DNA from 3 places in the Thiobacter aerophilus genome. Region 2 is predicted to be linked to each of the others. Evidence: predicted binding sites of a transcription regulator. Region 2 holds the regulator's gene; each other region holds the start of a gene.
What was found. Region 2 encodes sigma-54, which starts transcription at its own class of promoters, with help from an activator protein. Its sites were predicted from a motif close to TGGCANGNAANCTGCTTT; they were not measured.
Positions count from the first base shown of each region.

Region 1 (6,473 bases), on a different contig from region 2:
AAAGCGCATCTCGAGGGCGCGCCGCAGGCTCACGTCGGCGACCGTCTCTTCCAGGGCGAGGCGCATGCACAAAAGCCACTCGTCACGCGCTTGCGGACCGATGGCATAGGGCAGGTGACGCCGCCGCAGCATGGGATGCCCGTGCTTTTCCAGGTAGCGCGGCGGCCCGCCCAGCCAGCCCGAGAGAAAATCGAACAGCTTCTCCGCCGAGCCGCTCAGGTCGGCGGGATGGAGCTTCCGCGCGGCATAGGCTTCCGGCAGGGTGTCCATGAGGGTATAGAAGCGCGTCACCAGGCGGCGCAGCCCCGCATCCCCGCCGATGCGCTCATAGGGAGAAGAAACATCCGGTTTCGTGTGCATGAATCAACCCATGAAATAACGAAGGTAAAAAGAAAACCCGAGTCCCATGCCCAGCCAGGCTGGGATGGGGCCCAGCAGTAACCGCACAACGGGGTGCCGCGGCACGAAGCCCACGCCGTGCACGAAGCCCGCGGACAATCCCCACATCACCAGCATGAGCAGGCCGTGACTCACCGCGCCGCCCTCAGGTGTGGTGAGGGCACGCGGCGCCAGGGTCACGAGCAGCATCAGGGTGAAGGCGCCCAGCAGGGACAGACCCCGCGCCAAGGCAGAGGCAGCCATGGTCAGCTCCGGTAGGGACGCAGGTAGAGCCACTCGAAGAAGCGCTTGGCCCAGTGGAACAGACGACAGGGCGGCAGAATGAGAGCGCGCGTCTCGCTACGATAGACCAGGATGCCGCGATCCAGCGTATCAACGATGCAGATGAGCTCGGGCTTGAAGCGCGCGCTCGCGGGCCGACCATCGAGGGCGGCAAGCAGGTTTTGCACGGCCGTCTTCGCCTGTAGATCCGCCATGTGAGCCTGCTTGGGCAGCCAGTCGGGGCCCGGATAGCTGCCGGCATCGCCCGCCACGAACACCTTGTCCGCTCCTTCCACCCGGCAATGGCCATCGGCCTTGAAGAAGCCCCCTTCCGACAGGGGAAGCCCCGATTCCGCCGCCCACGCGGGGCCGGTCATGCCCGGCATGAACAGGATCAGGTCGGCCGCGATGTCGCCGCCTTCGGTCTTCACCCGGTCCGCCTCGAAGCCGAGCACCTTGTGACCCAGATGGGTGGCGATGTCGCGCCGGGCCATCTCGCGCAAAAGGCCCGCCACGGCCTTCTCCCCCAGCCGCTTGCCCGGCTCCTTGGCCGCGTTGAAGAACACCAGCTTGAAGCGGCTGCGCCGCCCCTGACGGCGCAGCAGGGTGTCGATGCCGAACAAGAGCTCGAACATGGGGCCGCCGCGCATCGCGCCCTGCTCCTTGGGATGGGTGCCGAAGCCGAAGGCGAGGGTGCCGCCGTCCATCGCCGCCAACCGGTCGCGGATCGCCTCTGCCGCGGCCACGCCCTCGCACACGGTGAGCGCATGCTCGATGCCGGGCAGACTCTTCAGGAAGCGGCCGCCGCTGGCAATGAGCAGGGCGTCGTTTTCCACCTCCCCCCGATCGGTGATCACCCGGCGCCCGCCCTCGGCCAGTCCAATGACCCGTCCTGCATGGAAGCGCACATCGAGGCGCGCGAGGAAATCCCGCAGATCGATGGACAGCGCATCCCCCGTGCGCAGGCCCGAGGGAATCCAGATGAGGCTAGGGAAGTAGAGCAGCCGGGGCTCGGGAGCGATCAGGGTGAGCTCCACGTGGGGTGCGCGCGCACGCAGTTCACGCACCGCGGTGAGGGCGGCGAAACCGCTGCCGATGATGCTCACGCGTCGGCTCATTGGCTCGCCTGCTTGCGCTTTTGCTCGTCCGTGGCGCATTCCTTGGCGTCACACATCATGGCGCTCAGGGCCGCAAGCAGCACGGCCATGGTGACCCCCAGTATCCAGGCGAAATACCACATGGCGTTCTCCTTTGCTCAGTAAACCGATTTGTCGTGGGTGCGGATGTAGTCCGTGGTCACCTTGCCCCACATGACCGTGTAGGCCCAGGCGGTGTAGAACACGATGAGGGGCATGAACACCACCGTCGCACCCAGCATCAGGCCCAGGGTCAGGGGTGAAGACACGCTGTCCCACACCGTGAGGCTGGAACGCGGGTCCAGGGACGAGGGCATGACGAAGGGGAACATGGACACGCCGGCGGTGCCGATGATGGCCGCGCAGGTCACGCTGGAGGCGACGAAGGCCAGCCCCGGCCGGTTGCGCCAGGCGAACAAAAGCCCCAAGGCGCCGGCGAGGAAGGCGGTGGTGGGCACGAAGCGGGTCCAGGGATAATGGCCGTAATTGGCCAGCCAAGCACCGGCCTCGCGCACCACCGTCTTGTCCAGAGGATCGGGCATGGCATTGGGATTCACCGTGCTGGTGATGACGTAGCCGTCGATGCCCTTACTCAGCCATAAGCCGGCCAGCCCGAAGGTGATCAAGGTGAGGGCCCCGAAGATCAGGCTCGCCACGCGGGTGCGGCGGTAGATATCGCCCTCACTGCGCATCATCAGGTAATTTGCGCCCTGGAAGGTAAGCATGGACAGGCTCACCACACCGGCGAGCAGGCCGAAGGGATTGAGCAGTTGCCAGAAGCTGCCGGTATAGGTGGACACCAGGCTGTCGTCGAAGCGGAACGGCACACCCTGCAGGAGATTGCCGAAGGCCACGCCGAAGATGATGGGCGGCACCGCCCCGCCGACGAACAGACCCCAGTCCCACGTGGCGCGCCAGGTAGGGTTCTGGATCTTGGATCGGTAATCGAAGCCAACCGGCCGGAAAAAGAGCGCCCACAGGGCCGCCATCATGGCCCAGTAGAAGCCGGAGAAGGCGGTGGCATACACCAGCGGCCAAGCAGCGAAGATGGCGCCGCCGGCGGTGATGAACCAGACCTGGTTGCCATCCCAGTGGGGCGCGACGGTATTGATCACCGCGCGCCGTTCCAGGTCGTTTCTGCCCACGAAGGGCAGCAGCGTGCCCACGCCCATGTCGTGGCCGTCCATGATGGCGAAGCCCACCAAGAGCACGCCTACCAGCAGCCACCAGATCAGTTTCAGGGTTGCGTATTCCAGCATGGTTTTCTCCTCAGATCTTGGCCGCGGGTGCCGTGGCAGGCACCGCGCCGCCGCCGGTTTTTTCGTGGTGGTATTTACCGAGCCCAAGGCTGGAAGGCCCGAGCCGCGCGTACTTCACCATCAGATAAAGCTCGATCACCAAAAGCAGCGTGTAGAAGCCGATGAAGCCGGCCAGCGAGCCGTAGATCGCCCCGGGGGTCAGATTGGACACGGACAGATGGGTGGGCAGCACACCGTAGATGGTCCAAGGCTGGCGGCCATACTCCGCCACGAACCAGCCCAGCTCTGCGGCGATCCAGGGCATGGGAATGAACCACAGGGCCCATTTGAGCAGCCAGGTCTTGCTGATGAAGGTGCCCTTGACCGAGTAGTAAAGCGCCAGGGTGAACAGGGCGAGGAAGGCAAAGCCCAGCGCCACCATCAGGCGAAAGCTCCAAAACAGGGGCGCGACGCGCGGGATGGTGTCCTCCACCGCCTGCTGGATCATCTCCGGCGTGGCCTTCGACACATCGGGTGTGTATTTCTTGAGCAGCAGGCCGAAACCCAGGTCGTCCTTGTGCGCTTCGAACGTTGCCAGCGCCTGCTGATCGTTCTTGTCGCGCCGCAGCCGCTCCAGGGCACCCACGGCGAGGATGCCGCGCTCGATCCGCGCCCGGTTCTTCTCCTTGATCTCATCGATGCCGGGCAGGGTCTGGCTCACCGAGCGCGTGCCGATCAGGCCCAGCAAATAGGGAATCTTGATCTCGTAGTCGTTGCGCTGGGCGTCCTGATTGGGCAGGGCGAACAGCACGAAGGGCGCCGGCGCCGGCTCGGTGTGCCACATGGCCTCGATGGCCGCCATCTTGGTCTGCTGCGCCTCGCCCACGGTGTAGCCGGACTCATCCCCCAGCACGATCACCGACAGCGCGGAGGCAAAACCGAAACCGGCGGCGATGCGGAAGGAGCGGCGCGCGAATTCCAGATCCCGGCCTTTGAGCAGATACCAGCTGGAAATCCCCAGCACGAACAGGGAGGCGGTCACGTAACCGGCGGAGACCGTGTGCACGAACTTGGCCTGGGCATCCGGGTTGAACACCACGGCCCAGAAGTCGGTCATCTCCATGCGCATGGTGGTGAAGGAGAACGCCGCGCCCACGGGATTCTGCATCCAGCCGTTGGCGATCAGGATCCACAGCGCAGAGAGGTTGGAGCCCACCGCCATCAGCACCGTCACCAGGAAGTGCTGCCACTTGTTGAGGCGCTCCCAGCCGAAGAAGAACAGGCCGATGAAGGTGGATTCCAGAAAGAATGCCATCAGCCCTTCAATGGCCAGCGGCGCGCCGAAGATGTCCCCCACGTAGTGGGAGTAATAGGCCCAGTTGGTGCCGAACTGGAATTCCATGGTGATGCCGGTGGTCACCCCCAGGGCGAAGTTGATGCCGAACAGCTTGCCCCAGAACTTCACCATGTCCTTGTACACCGGCCGTCCGGTGATAACGTAGGTGAGCTCCATGATCACCAGGATGAAGGCAAGCCCCAAGGTGAGGGGCACGAACAGGAAGTGATACAGCGCCGTGACGGCGAACTGCAGGCGCGACAAATCGACGAGTTCTTCGGTCAGCATGGGCACTCCTTATTGCGCAGGCTTAACGGTGAGATGACGGGCGATGGCCTCGGCGTCTGGCTTAGCAGTCCCGCCGCTGAAGAAGGCGAAATAGAGCCCGGCGATCAAGGCAAGCTTCACCACCAGCGCGACGGCAATTTCCAAGACCAAGGGATTGCGGGGAATTTTCATGGGCACCTCCTTCGTGGCAACTGACATTGCAAAGACCGTGCCAATGGCGGCAACGACCCTACACCGAGTATAGACATGCGATAAATCAATGACTTGCGACATATCGCCGCAGGCGGAAAGAAGCCGTACCGCCATTAATGTCAGTCATTCCCTTGATGAGTGCCATTTTTGGCAGTACCATCGCGGCATGCGCCAGCTGCAGGAACTGATCAGTTTTCTGGAAACCCAGCCCGATCCGCAGATCGTGATGGACGCCGATTACCGCATCGTGGCGGCCAACGCGGCCTACCGCCGCCACTACGGGCAGGGCGAGGTGGTGGGCAAGACCTGCTACGCGGTGTCCCATGGTTATGACAAGCCCTGCGACCAATGCGGCGAGTCCTGTCCCCTGGCCGCCAGCCGCGCCAGCGGCGAGCCGGCGCGGGTGCTGCATCTGCACCACACGCCCCACGGCGAGGAACACGTGGACGTGCTGCTCACCCCGGTACGCGACGCGCGCGGCCGCATCACCCATTTCGTGGAACGCATGCAGGTGGTGCGCGAGGCGAGCAGCCTGCCGGCGCAGCGGGGACTGGTGGGCAAGTCGCCCGCTTTCAACCGCATGCTGGAGCTCATACGCCGCGTTGCCCCTTCCAACACCACCGCCCTGCTGCTGGGGGAATCCGGCACCGGCAAGGAACTGGTGGCCCAGGCCATCCACGAGCACAGCCCGCGCCGCGACGGTCCCTTCGTGGTGGTGGAATGTTCGGGCCTCACCGAGACGCTGTTCGAGAGCGAACTGTTCGGCTACGAGAAAGGCGCCTTCACCGGTGCCAACCAGCGCAAGATCGGTCTGGTGGAGGCCGCCGCCGGCGGCACCCTGTTCCTGGACGAGGTGGGCGACATTCCCCTCTCCCTGCAGGTGAAGCTGCTCAGGCTATTGGAGACGGGCACCTTCCGCCGGGTGGGCGGGGTGGAGACCCTGCGTGCCGATTTCCGTCTGGTGGCTGCCACCCACCGGGAACTCAAGGCCATGGTGGAGCGCGGCGCCTTTCGCACCGATCTCTATTACCGCTTAAGCGTGTTCCCCATCGGGTTACCTCCCTTGCGGGAACGGCGCGAGGACATCCTGTTGCTCGCCGAAACCTTGGCCGCGCGTCTTGCCCCCGAGCGCAAACCGACCCTGAGTGCCGGCTTTCGCGAACGGCTGCTCGCCCACGACTTCCCGGGCAATGTGCGGGAGCTGCGCAACATCATGGAACGCGCCTTGCTCATGGCCGATGGCGACACCCTGCTGCCGGAACACCTGCCGCCGGAAGTGGGCGCACAGCCGCCTGCGCCGGTGGTGGAGGAAATCGTGCCCCTGGCCACGGCGGAGCTGCGCTATCTCCAGTGGGCCCTGGCCCACCACGACGGCGACCGCAAGTCCCTCGCCCGCAAGCTGGGCATCAGCGAGCGCACCCTCTATCGCAAGCTGGCGGGCTGAAGCCAGGCGGCGCCGCTCAATGAAAATCCCGCGAGCGCACCGCGAGCTGCCCCAACAGCTCGCTCAAGTCCATCAGCCGCCCGGCCACCAGGTGCACCACCTCCCCCTGCCGTTCCAGCCGGCCGGCGACGGCGAGCAGCTTTGATTGCAACAATTCGCGCCGCTGCCTTTCCGCCACG
Region 1 is NZ_JBAJEX010000005.1:60,407-66,879, forward strand. Features, by position in the region: gene V6E02_RS07615 (group II truncated hemoglobin) at 1-360, opposite strand, end outside; gene V6E02_RS07620 (cyd operon YbgE family protein) at 364-642, opposite strand; gene V6E02_RS07625 (NAD(P)/FAD-dependent oxidoreductase) at 645-1,778, opposite strand; gene cydX (cytochrome bd-I oxidase subunit CydX) at 1,775-1,900, opposite strand; gene cydB (cytochrome d ubiquinol oxidase subunit II) at 1,916-3,055, opposite strand; gene V6E02_RS07640 (cytochrome ubiquinol oxidase subunit I) at 3,066-4,658, opposite strand; gene cydP (cytochrome oxidase putative small subunit CydP) at 4,668-4,829, opposite strand; gene V6E02_RS07650 (sigma-54 interaction domain-containing protein) at 5,017-6,294, shown strand; gene V6E02_RS07655 (error-prone DNA polymerase) at 6,311-6,473, opposite strand, start outside.
Region 1: a site for sigma-54 is predicted at 4,855-4,872, ahead of cydP (cytochrome oxidase putative small subunit CydP). Genes of this name have one in related genera too.

Region 2 (6,473 bases):
AAAACTTCAGCGCCGTGCGTCTGGGCGAGGATGGTAAGCCGCGCTTCACCCTGGCAGCGGCGAAGATGACCCATTACCCCGATACCGAGACCAGCGAGCTGGAACGTCCCCACTTCACACGCTTTTCCCCCACCGCCGCGCCGTTACACGCGCTGGCGCAAAAAGGCACCATCAGCCGCGACGGCGAGAACGTCTATCTGCGTGACCAGGTGCGTATCATCCGCGAGGCCCATGGCGACCGGGGCGAACTCACTCTGGCTACGTCTTATCTACACATCCAGCCGGAAAAGGAGCTCGCAACCACCGACGAACCGGTAACCCTCAGCGACCCGCATACCCAGATCACCGGTGTTGGCTTAAAATTGAACGCCAAGACCCGCCACTTCCAGATCCTCTCCCGCGTGAAAGTCCATTATGCGAAACCCCGCAGCTGAGGCCGTGCGCGCCTCGGCCCGCCTCGCCCGCCTCGCGCTCCTCGCCCTCCTTCTCGGGCTTGCGGCTCCGCCGCTCGCCCGCGGCGAGAAGGCTGACCGAGACAAGCCCATCAACCTGGAGGCGAACACCATGGAGGTGGACGATGCCGCCAAGGTGGCCACCTACACCGGCAATGTGCGCCTGTCCCAGGGCACCTTACTGATCCTGGCCGACAAGCTGGTGGTGCGCCAGGACGCCCAAGGTTTCACCAGCGCCACCGCCTATGGCAATCCAGCCAGCTTCAGGCAGAAGCGCGACGGCGTGGACGAGTACATCGAAGGCTGGGCAGCCCGCATCGAATACGATGGCCGGCGTGACCGCGTGGAATTGTTCGGCAATGCGCGCGTCAAGCGCGGCCAGGACGAGGTGCGCGGCAGCTACATCTCCTATGACGCCAAGAGCGAGTTCTACCAGGTGAAGGGCGGACCCGATGCGGTGACGGAAACCAATCCCAAGGGCCGAGTACGAGCGGTGATCCAGCCCAAGTCCCGCAACGTTGCGCCGCCGCCGGGGGACGGGCTCGAACTACGGCCGGCGCAAACACCGCGTCAGCCATAAGCCGGGAAGCCGGCCTACCATGAGCACGCTGGAAGTCGTTGGCCTAAGCAAGCGCTACAAGGCGCGCACGGTGGTGAAAGACGTCTCCCTCACGGTTCACAGCGGGGAAGTAGTGGGTCTTTTGGGACCGAACGGTGCAGGCAAAACCACCAGTTTCTACATGATGGTAGGCTTGACCCCGACCGACGGCGGCAAGATTCTCCTCGACGGGCAAGACTTGAGCCGTTTGCCCATCCATCGGCGTGCGCTTCTTGGGCTGTCCTATCTGCCCCAGGAAGCGTCGGTGTTCCGCAAGCTCACCGTGGAGGAAAACATCCGCGCCATCTTGGAGCTGCAGCCACTGACGGCCTCCGAAATCGACAGTCATCTGGATTTGCTCCTTGACGAGCTCAATATCGACCATTTGCGTCATGCGCCCGCCACCAGCCTGTCCGGCGGCGAGCGCCGGCGCGTGGAAATCGGCCGGGCACTGGCCACGCGACCGCGTTTCATCCTGCTCGACGAACCCTTCGCGGGAGTCGATCCCATCGCCGTGCTGGACATCCAGAAGATCATCCGTTTCCTGTCGCAGCGGGGCATCGGTGTGCTGATCACCGATCACAACGTGCGCGAAACCCTCGGCATTTGCGACCGGGCCTACATCATCAACGAAGGTTCGGTTCTGGCCAGCGGACAGCCGGATGAAATTGTTTATAATGAGGCGGTGCGACGGGTCTATCTCGGCGAGCATTTTCGCCTCTGAGCCCAAACCGCGCCTTCATCCGGAATGCAGGGCTCATGCTAATGCAACCGGCCTGAAGGACTATTCGGGCTCGAGCCTAGGCAGGTGACGCCCGCCGTAAGCACGGTCGGCTGCCAGCCGATCACACATCCGGCACGGAGCTGGGCTAGTCCCCTATGAAACACAGTCTGCAGCTCAAGCTTTCCCAGCAGCTCACGCTCACGCCCCAACTGCAGCAGTCCATCCGCCTGCTGCAGCTCTCCACCCTGGAACTCAACCAGGAGCTGGAAGTCATGCTCCAGGAAAACCCCCTGCTAGAGCGCTACGACCTGGAAAGCGAGGAGGAAGGCGGCGCGCCGGCCCTGGATGGTTTCGCCACGACGCTGCCGGCTCCAATCACCGAGGAGGCCGTCAGCAAAGTGGAAGTGGAAGGCGCGCCGGAAAGCGCCGAGGTACCCGAGAGCCTCTGGGACCAGGATATTCCCAGCGGTCCACGAGGCGAGGACGAAGAAGGCGATTTCCCCCAACTGGCCACTGGTGCGGAAACACTGCGCGAGCATCTGTTATGGCAGCTCAACCTGCTCACCGTCTCCGAGCGGGACAAGAGTCTGATCGCCCTAATCATCGACGCCCTCGACGAAGACGGGTATCTCAAGCAACCACTCAGCGAAATCGCGGAAATGCTGCCGCCGGAGCTGGAGGTGGATCCGCTGGAACTCACCGCCGCCCTCAAGCATCTGCAAAACATGGACCCGCCCGGGGTAGGCGCACGCAACCTGGCGGAATGCCTGGTGCTGCAGCTGGAAAACAGTGAGGCACCCGAGCCGGCACGCGACTTGGCGATCAACATCGCGCGGGAGCATCTGGACCTGCTCGCGGCACGTGACTTCAACAAACTGAAGAAGCTGTTGCAATGCTCGGATGAATTGCTGCGCGAGGCGCATGAGCTCATCACCCATCTCACGCCCCGACCGGGCGCGGCCTATGGCCGGGATGAAACGCGCTACATCGTGCACGACGTAGAGGTTCGCAAAATCAAGGACCGCTGGCTGGTGCGCCTCAACCCAGAGGCCATGCCGAAACTGCGCATCAACCGGGTCTATGCCGACATCCTGCGCCGCAACCGCAACGCCACCAGCAAGGAACTCGCCAGTCAGCTGCAGGAAGCGCGCTGGCTGATCAAGAACGTGCAGCAGCGCTTCGACACCATCCTGCGTGTCTCCCAGGCCATCGTCGATCGCCAGCGCCATTTCCTGGAACACGGCGAGGTGGCCATGCGGCCGCTGGTACTGCGCGAGATCGCGGAAGCGGTGGGCTTGCACGAATCCACCGTCTCACGCGTCACCACGCAGAAATACATGCTTACACCGCGGGGCATCTACGAGCTCAAGTATTTCTTCGGCAGCCATGTCGCAACCGAGTCCGGCGGCGCCTGTTCCGCCACGGCGATCCGCGCGCTGATCAAGCAATTGGTGGCGGCAGAAGACCGCACGCGGCCTCTGTCTGATGCCCAGATCGCCGACATCCTGGCCAAGCAGGGCATCATCGTCGCCCGCCGCACCATTGCCAAGTATCGCGAATCACTGCAGATTCCGCCGGCCAGTCTTCGTAAGGCCTTCTAACAGGAGCACACACCATGAACCTCACCGTCACCGGGCATCACGTAGAAGTCACCCCCGCGATTCGCGACTACGTCAAGGCCAAACTGGAACGCATTACCCGTCACTTCGACCACGTGATCGACGTCAACGTGATCCTCTCCGTGGAAAAGCTGATTCACAAAGCGGAAGCCAACATCCACGTAAGCGGTCGCGATCTCTTCGCCGCAAGCCAGGACGCGGACATGTATGCCGCCATCGATGCACTCGCCGACAAACTCGACCGCCAGGTACTCAAGCACAAGGAAAAGAATGGTGGCCACGGCCGCGAGGCGCTCAAGCGCCAGGCGGCGGAATAGCCGTTCCCGGCCACGCCGGCCATGAGCCTGCTGCCCGACCTGCTCGCACCCGAGCGCATCCTGCTCGACGTGGCCGCCGCGAGCAAGCAAGCCCTCTACGAGGTAGTGGGACAACGCCTTGCAGAAACGCTCAAGGTTTCCGCCAAGACGATCACCGCCAGCCTGCTGGCGCGGGAGAAACTGGGCTCCACCGGACTGGGACAGGGGGTGGCCATTCCCCATGGCCGCATCAAGGGCCTGAAGCAGGCCACCGGCTGCTTTTTGCGGCTAAAGGAGCCCATTTCCTTCGGGGCGCCAGACAATCAACCCGTCAGCCTGGTGTTCGTGCTGCTGGTGCCGGAGCAGGCCACCGAGCTGCACTTAAGAATCCTCTCGGAACTGGCCAGTCGGCTGGGTGACAAGGCGTTCCGCGATCAGCTCGCCCAGCTCGCCGATCCCGTTGCCATCCACCGCCTGTTTATCCATGCCCCAGATTAGCGTCGCGCGGCTGTTCGAGGACATGCGCGCCAAGCTTCAGCTCGCTTGGGTGGCGGGCATGACCGGCGGCCACCGGGTGCTCACCAGCGAAACAGTCTCCAAGCCTTCGCTCGCCTTGATTGGGCATCTGAACTTCGTTCACCCCAACCGGGTGCAGGTGTTGGGCTGCGCCGAGATGGACTACCTATCCCGCCTCGACGCAGCAGGTCTCAAGCAGGCCATCGACAACCTGTTCTCTACCGAACTCGCGGCCGTGATCGTGGCCAATGGCATCGCCGTCCCGCAGCCGCTTCTGGACGCCGCCAACCGCACTGAAACGCCCCTGTTCACCACGCCACAGGAAAGCCCGCGTCTGATGCAGCTATTGCAGCATTATCTGACCAAGGTATTGGCGGAGTACGTCACGCTGCATGGGGTGTTCATGGAGGTGATGGGCATCGGTGTGCTGATCACGGGTGAAGCGGCCATCGGCAAGAGCGAGCTGGCACTGGAGCTTATCAGCCGTGGCCATCGCCTGATCGCAGACGACGTGGTGGAGATTTACCAGACCTCGCCCGATACCCTGGAAGGCCGTTGTCCCTCACTGCTGCAGGACTTCATCGAAGTACGCGGACTGGGGATTCTCAACATCCGCGCCCTGTTCGGCGAAGTGGCGGTGAAGCCGAAGAAGACCTTGCGTTTCATCGTCCATCTGGAACAGCCCGAGGACATCCACAGCGCGGGCTACGACCGGTTGCAAATGCAGCAGGAGGTGCAGGAGATCCTGGGTGTGGCCATTCCCAAGGCGCGCCTGCCGGTGGCGGCGGGCCGCAACATCGCGGTGCTGCTGGAAGTGGCGGTGCGTAGCCACATCCTGCAGCTACGTGGCATCGATAGCAGCCAGCAGTTCCTAGAGCGGCACGACCGCTTCCTGCGTGCCGTGGATGACGAAGAGAAACGCTGATGCAGGTGATCCTAGTGAGCGGCTTGTCCGGTTCCGGAAAAAGCATCGTCCTCAACGTGCTGGAGGACGCAGGCTTCTACTGCGTGGACAACCTGCCGGTGGAATTCCTGCCCACGCTAATCGAACTGCTCCACGACGAAGGCCGCGGCCAGGTGGCCATCAGCATCGATGCGCGTACCGGTCACACCCTTTCCCAACTGCCGCAGCAAGTGCACGCCCTGCGCCACCAGGGCATCGACGTGCGCGTGCTGTTTCTGGAAGCGAACACCGAGACTCTGGTCAAGCGCTACAGTGAAACACGCCGCCGCCATCCTCTTTCGGACGGCAAACGGACCCTGCCCGAATGCGTGGAAGCCGAGCGCGAGGCCTTGGCGGAGATCGGGGAACTTGGCCACCACATCGACACCAGCGAACTCTCCCCCAATACGCTGCGGAGCTGGGTCAAGGACTTTCTGGCGCTGGACCGCTCCCGCATCACTCTTTTGTTCGAGTCTTTCGGCTTCAAGCACGGCCTGCCGCTGGATGCGGATTTCGTGTTCGACGTGCGCTGTGTACCCAACCCGTACTACGATCCACGGCTGAGGCCCTTGACCGGCTTGGATGCGCCGGTGATCGAATTCATCGAAAGGCAGGAGGCAGCCATCGGCATGCTGGCCGACATCCGCTATTTCATCGAGAAATGGTTGCCCGCCTTCGTGCGCGACAACCGCGCCTACCTCACCGTGGCCATCGGCTGCACCGGTGGCCAGCACCGCTCCGTCTATTTCGCCGAGCGGCTGGCGGAACGCTTCCGCGCCGAGTACCAGGTGCTGGTACGCCATCGGGGGCTTACCTCATGAGGCTACTATCCCTCCTGCGTCCAGGCGATGCCCTCACCCTTGGCATGGGACTCATGCTGGTAGTCTGGCTCGCCATCGCCGCCCTGCACCGTGATGCGCCTCAGCGTGTCATCGTGCGGGCCGGCGGTCAGGTGGTGGCGGTGGCCGGCCTCGACGGGCCTCGCCGCATCCTCGCCCATGGCCCGCTCGGGCTGAGCGTGATCGAAATCGAACCGGGACGTGCGCGCGTGGCCGCCGATCCAGGGCCACGTCAGTACTGCGTGAAACAAGGCTGGCTCACCCGCGCGGGCGATGCCGCCTTGTGCCTGCCCAACCAGGTGAGCGTGGAGCTCGCCGGCGCGACGCGCCGCTTCGATTCCATCACCTACTAGCCCCATGCGCATCACGCTGCCCGTCACCGCAGAAGACCGACGCATCGCCTGGCTGGCTAGCCTGGCGTTGGGTCTCACCCTGGCGGAGAATGCCCTTCCCTCGCCCCTGCCCGGCGTGAAACCGGGACTGGCC
Region 2 is NZ_JBAJEX010000002.1:26,926-33,398, forward strand. Features, by position in the region: gene lptC (LPS export ABC transporter periplasmic protein LptC) at 1-434, shown strand, start outside; gene lptA (lipopolysaccharide transport periplasmic protein LptA) at 415-1,032, shown strand; gene lptB (LPS export ABC transporter ATP-binding protein) at 1,052-1,774, shown strand; gene V6E02_RS03400 (RNA polymerase factor sigma-54) at 1,930-3,375, shown strand; gene hpf (ribosome hibernation-promoting factor, HPF/YfiA family) at 3,390-3,710, shown strand; gene V6E02_RS03410 (PTS sugar transporter subunit IIA) at 3,732-4,187, shown strand; gene hprK (HPr(Ser) kinase/phosphatase) at 4,174-5,130, shown strand; gene rapZ (RNase adapter RapZ) at 5,130-5,969, shown strand; gene V6E02_RS03425 (NusG domain II-containing protein) at 5,966-6,340, shown strand; gene V6E02_RS03430 (Gx transporter family protein) at 6,345-6,473, shown strand, end outside.

Region 3 (6,473 bases), on a different contig from region 2:
AGGAGGCGAAATGCATCACCGCATCGAAATGACGAGCGTTCAACAGCGCATCGAGGGTGGCGCGGTCGGCCAGATCGCCCTGCACGAATTCCCCACCCAGCACCGCATCGCGATGTCCGGTGCTGAGATTGTCGAAGATGGTGACCCGGCATCCACCCGCCAGGAGCGCGGCCACCATGTGCGAGCCGATGTAGCCCGCGCCGCCGACTACCAGCACGGAAATGGGCATGTCACCCCTTCGCCCGCTTCGGCAGGCGCTGCACTCTTGGGCACGCGCCCATGGTTTCTACGATGAATCGCTCCACCATTTTATTGACCTCTACCGAAGTAGTTGCCAGCTGCGTAAGTAACCTGTCATTCCCGCGAAGGCGGGAATCCAGAGTATTGTTGGTCATTTTCCCCGGTCCGCTTTTGCGCGGACGACAAACAGGTGTCACGTACTAACGTGATGCTCAATCGATGCCTTTCACTTCCGCTCGCAGCCTGCCGTGGGTGATGCGCCCGTGTCGATGTCGTTCGCTCTCTGTCATTCCCTCGCCGCTCGGGCGCAGGCCGATGATGTGACGGAAAGGCAGCACAACCATGGGCCAAGTGTATAGGCCGGCGCCGATTCCGGCTAGAATCGCTCTGGGTCGCTGGCTTGCCACGGTGGCAGCGAAGGGCCTTCAGGGGTGTGGCGGGCTGGCTTGCGCGCGGTGAGCGCGGCGTGGCCAAAGCCGCTACCCCTCAACCCGGATTATCCATCACACCGGCGCGTGCCCCTAAACTGCAGGGCATATGAGATCCATCGTCGTCTTGGTGGGACAGCCGCGTCGTAATGGATAATCTGGTTTCAAGGGTGGTTCCATGACCGACTATGACGTCTTCAACGGCGATGCCGACGGCATCTGCGCCCTGCACATGCTGCGGCTGGAAGTGCCGCGCGAAAGTGAGCTGGTCACCGGCGTGAAGCGGGACATTGGCCTGCTTAAGCGGGTCGCGGCGGGTGCCGGCGACCGCGTGACGGTGCTGGACATTTCCCTGGACAAGAACCGCGCGGCGCTCATGCGCATGCTCGATGCGGGCGCGGAGGTGACCTATTTCGATCATCATCAGGCGGGCGAGATTCCGCGACATGTGCGCCTGGCGGCGCACATCGAGACCGGGCCGGAGTGGTGTACCAGCCTGCTCGTGGATCGCTATCTTTCCGGTCGGCATCGTCCGTGGGCGGTGGTGGGCGCCTTCGGCGATAACCTGCACGCTGCGGCACGGCGGGCGGCCCGGGATTTGGCTCTCACCGAGGCGCAGCTCGACGCCCTGCGCGAGCTGGGTGAGTGCTTAAACTACAACGCCTATGGGGAAACCACGGACGATTTGTATTTCCATCCCGCGGCGCTTTACCGCCTGCTGCACGCCTACCGCGATCCCTTCGAGTTCATCGCGGCAGAGCGTGCTTTCGTCATCCTCAAGGAAGGCTGCGCCCAGGATCTGGCGCGGGCGCAAGCTGTGCGTCCGGTGCACCGTTGCGCCGCCGGGGCGATCTACCTGTTGCCCAACGAAGCCTGGGCGCGCCGCGTATCCGGCCTGTTTGGAAACCTGCTTGCGCGCCAGGCTCCGCAGGAGGCCCACGCCGTGCTCACGTGCAAACCAGGCGGCTACCTGGTGAGCATCCGCGCTCCGCTTGCCAGCCCAAGCGGTGCCGACGGGCTCGCCAGCCAGTTCGCGACGGGCGGCGGACGCAAGGCGGCGGCGGGCATCAACCATTTGCCGGAGGGCGAGCTTGAGCGCTTTTTCGCCGCCTTCGATGCGGCATTTACAGCGGGGCGCGCAGCGTGACGGATACGCTTCCTGCGCCCTACGGCGGCCGCCTGGTGAATCTCCTCGTGGATGAAAAACGCGCGGCGGCGCTGCGTGAGGAAGCACGCGATCTGCCGGATCTCGACCTCACGCGCGAGCAGCTTTGCGAGCTGGAGCTTCTGCTCAACGGCGGCTTTTCACCCCTGACCGGCTATCTTGGCGAGGCGGACTACCGGGCGGTGCTGGCAACGGGACATCTTTCGGATGGCACCTGGTGGCCCTGGCCATTGGTGTTGCGCCTCACGGAAAAACAGGCCACAGGCATGACACCGGGCCGACGCTACGCCCTACGCGATCCGGAGGGTTTCATGCCCGCGGTGCTCACCGTTGCCGACGTCTGGCCGGCTGATGAGCGCCTCGAACGCGCGGCGCTGGGCACCTCGCCCGGCGGCATCTGTGTTGGCGGCACCGTGGAAGGCGTGGCGCTGCCGCCGCGCCATGACTTTCTGGAGTGGCGCTTCACGCCTGCGGCCTTGCGCGCCCAGTTTGAGCGGCGCGGCTTCAAGCGCGTGATCGCCTACCAGACGGCCCATCCCCTGCAGCGCATGCACGAAGCCTTTGTAGTCAAGGCCTCCCTCGACCGTGAGGCGAATCTGCTGCTACACGGCGTGGCGGGCGTGCTGCCGGCCAACGAGGCGGAATATTTCAGCCGGGTGCGGGCCTGGCAGGCGGCGGTGAAACACTTGCCACCGGCCTTAAGCGTGCTCGCCCTGCTCCCTCTCGCACAGCTGCCCCCCGGCCCGCGTGGCGTGATGCTGCGGGCCATCCTCGCGCGCAATCACGGCTGCGCCCACCTCATCGTCGGTGGCGAGCAAACGTCAGCAGGCGAACAGCGGCGTGGCGCGGACATCCTCGCGGAAGTGCAAGCCACGCTGCCGGAGGCCGTGCAGGCGGTGGGTGTGGAACTGGTGCCCTTCCGGCGCATGGTGTACGTGGAGGATCGTGCTCAGTTTCTGCCGGAGGAGGACGTGGTGGCGGGCGCGCGGAGGCTGGCTTTCACCGCCCAGGAATTCGAACGGCGACTGGACTGGGGCCTCAACATCCCCGCCTGGTATGCCTGGCCCGAGGTGGTGGCCGCCCTGCAGCGTGCCTATCCACCGCGGCATCAGCAGGGCTTCTGCGTGTTTTGCACCGGGCTGTCCGGCGCGGGCAAGTCCACCCTGGCCAAGGCGCTGCAGATTCGGCTCTTGGAAATCACCGGTCGGCAGGTGACCCTGCTCGACGGCGACATCGTGCGCAAGCATTTGTCCAGCGAGCTGGGATTCTCCCGGGAACATCGCGAGATCAACGTGCGCCGCATAGGCTACGTGGCGAGCGAGATCGTCAAGCATCGCGGCATTGCTATCTGTGCGCCCATCGCCCCCTATCGGGAAAGCCGCCGCGCCGTGCGCCAGATGATCCGGCAATACGGCGGTTTCTTCGAAGTGTATGTGGCAACGCCCATCGAAGTGTGCGAGGCGCGCGACCGCAAGGGCCTCTACGCCAAGGCCCGCGCTGGGCTCATTCAGGCTTTCACCGGCGTGTCCGACCCCTACGAGGCGCCGGAGCAGCCGGAGCTTGCGCTGGATACCAGTGAGCTCACCGTGGACGAGGCAGTGCAGCGCGTGCTCATCAAGTTGGAGCAGGAAGGCTACCTGCGCTGACCAAAATAGGGCGTAAAAAAGCCCGACAGTTGTCTGCCGGGCTGTGATTGCGCTCTTTTCCCTTCACGCGGGCTTGCGGCGCCGGAGGGCGGCCAGTCCCGCAAGCCCCAGGCCCATGAGAGCCAGGGAGGCGGGCTCGGGGACACTTTGACCAATGGGTTTTTCGTTGAGCGAAAGACCCGCAAATGCAAAAGCCGACTGGAAAGCTTGGTCAAGCGCGTTTGTCACGCCGAATCCAATGGAATAAGTGCCTGACGTTGGGAAAGTGTAGGTCATTTTGATCCAGTCTGTATATCCGCATCCCACGTCATAGCACGTGCCCGAGGAGCCGCCAAGGGGCGAGAAGGTTGGTGCACCTGCAATAATGGGAGTGCTGGGGGGGGTCAGCGTAACCCCCGCTCCCAGCCCAGGCAGCCCAAAACCAGGAACTGTATTGCCGCTGGGCGTGGTCCGGGCGGTAAAGAGTAAGGAATCGAACGTGTTGGTGCCCTGATACAACCCCGCCCACGCGTACTCCGTGTATTCGGCGCCATCACTGGTGATGTAGTTGAAGTAGAAGGTAAGCGTGTCCCCAGAGTTGGCGCTGAAAGCGGGCGTCTGCGCAAACGAACCGTTGGTTTCCTGGCCGGTGGCGCCCACTGGCAATGTCCCTACACCACCAGGGCCTCCATTTGTGGAAATCCACTGATAAGAGCCGAAGCCCGGCGGTAGGCTCACTACGCCGTCGGCACTGGTGTTGGTGCCGCAGTTGCCGACACACGTCCAGCCCGCAGGAAGGGGGGCAGCCAACGAAGCGCCTGCCCATCCCAAACCAACCATCACGCCAATTAGGTTAAGCCGCCTTGTCCACGACGAAGGCTTTAGTCCGATATTCATGGTTACCTCCTGATCAACTTCAGTGTTACCCGCCCCTTGCATTGGAGACGGGCCGAATGGGTTCCTGCAGCCATCGCTAAGCACCATCCGTGCCAACTGCGTGATTGTCTCTTTTAATCAATCTGTTGCATCGAGCGGGCCCAACTGCCTCGGCTGCAAGTGTAAATTTTTCCGACAAACGCGGCCTACGGATGGGCTGCCCTGCGGGGTGCTGGGATCGCTGGGCTTAGCAGGACGGTCGGTCGCGGGTCACCGCGTCTTTGCCCGTGATGGTGTAGACGATGGCGCAGTTTCTGAACTTGAGGGTGATGGCGGTGGGGCTGACGGTGGAGCTGGGATCGAGGGCGTCATCCCACTGGTTGGCAATCCAAAGCGAGGGTTTGTTCAGGTCGGCGACGGTGGTTGCGCTGTAGGGCGGGGGGTTGACTGCGGCGAGTTCCCGCGCCATGCGCTGGGTCACGAGGGTGAAGAGGGTCTGGGGCGTGAGGGCGAGCACGCTGTCGTTGTAGGTGTCGGAGGAGGGCGCGGTGTGGACGGCCGGCGGGCTTCGGGTGACGCCTTCCAGGTAGTTGGGGTAGGCGCTGGGTGCCGAGAATGGCCCGCTGCCTGGCCGCACCTGGCCGAGGCGGTCAAGCACGGGCCCCGGGGCGAATAGCACGGCCACCACCGGCTGCCCATCCAGGGTGAGGCTGGGTTGTGTGTTGGTGTTGAGCGGCCCACCGCCGCTGCGGAAGGCGCCATCCACCAGGAGCCAGAGGCGTTGCCCAGTGCCGTCGCGGAGGTCGCCTGTGTCCAGGGTGCGCCAGGGAAACCACCCCACATAGGGGGTGGCACAGGCTGCCCCTTGGGCATTGCCATCGTTGTCCTGGTCCGGACAGGGCAGACGGCCCGGGTTGAGCTTTGCGCTTCCGGGATCCAGCACGGCGTAACCCAACAGGGCCTGCTTGGCCACGGCGAGGGCCGCGCTGGTTTTGCGCTGCGCTTCCAACTCCACCTGGGCACTTTTGATCCGACTGACGAAGACGAGGCCGCCTCCCACCAGCAGCAGGAGGAGCACCAGGAACAAGGCGGCGCCCTGTTCACCCGTGTCACGGCGACGCCCAGTCGCTGGCTTCATGATTCTCGGGGTTGGAAGTGGCCGTGGTTTCGCCGCGGTGGCGGGGCTTAGTTGCGCCCTTGGGCGGGGCCACCGGTGGGGCGTCGCTCGCCGCCGGGGCTGCGGCACGGGGCGTGCCTTCCCGCACCTGGCCGGTGAGGGGGTCCAGGGTCTGTCCGACCCGCAGCCGCACCTGTTTGCCATCGAGGGGAATGAAGGCGGTGCCGGGGGCGCGCGCACGGGCATTCGCCTGGGGGCGACCGTTTATCCACACCGTCTGTCGGCCGTCGCTGCGGATGACCACGCCATTGAGGGTGATGCCTACGCCTGGGTCCTGACCCGCCCCTGCTGTCGCCTGGGTACGCCGCGCCAAATCCAGGAGGGCGCGCTCATCGGGCGTGAAAAAGAGGCGTCCCAGATCGTCTGCCCACGCAGGCGCGAGGAAGACGGCCAGCGCCAGCAGGGCGAGGCGCTTCATGGTTGGCGCTCCACCGGGCTCAAGGTGATCCAGACCAGGCTGCACTCGGCGACGAGCTTGGGCTCGAAGCGGGCGCTGAACGGGCCACTTGCGAGCCGCTGGATGGTGCAGGAGCGGGGGAGCGCCAGGCCCGCGTGCTGGTTGTCCAGGGCCGAGAGGAAGGCGAGCAGGTCGCCTTCGTGCAGCAGCTTGAGGTTGAGTTCCATCAGGCTTTCATGCACCACCACGCCCGCCGGCGCGGCCAAAAGGCGGGCCGGTTGCTGGGCCGCTAGCCGATAATCCACGGCGAAGCCGCGCAGACTTTGGCTTGCCGCCCGCACGGCATCGATCCAATTCACACGCTGCTCCGGGCCGACGATGCCGGCCGCGAGCAGCGCCCGGTAGGCCGGCGCATAGCGCTCCAGGGCGCGGCGTTCTTCGTCCACCTGATTGAGGCGGGCACGGGCCGCCGCCAAACGGCTTTGCTCTTGCTCCAAAACGCGCCGGGCCTCGCCCACGGCGGCCAAACTCACGCTGAAGAGCCATGCCGCGAAGACGCTAGCCG
Region 3 is NZ_JBAJEX010000003.1:123,773-130,245, reverse strand. Features, by position in the region: gene galE (UDP-glucose 4-epimerase GalE) at 1-229, opposite strand, end outside; gene V6E02_RS05595 (acetyltransferase) at 847-1,815, shown strand; gene V6E02_RS05590 (bifunctional sulfate adenylyltransferase/adenylylsulfate kinase) at 1,812-3,479, shown strand; gene V6E02_RS05585 (NF038132 family protein) at 3,543-4,355, opposite strand; gene V6E02_RS05580 (hypothetical protein) at 4,582-5,472, opposite strand; gene V6E02_RS05575 (hypothetical protein) at 5,444-5,929, opposite strand; gene V6E02_RS05570 (hypothetical protein) at 5,926-6,441, opposite strand.
Region 3: a site for sigma-54 is predicted at 4,433-4,450, ahead of V6E02_RS05585 (NF038132 family protein). Genes of this name have one in related genera too.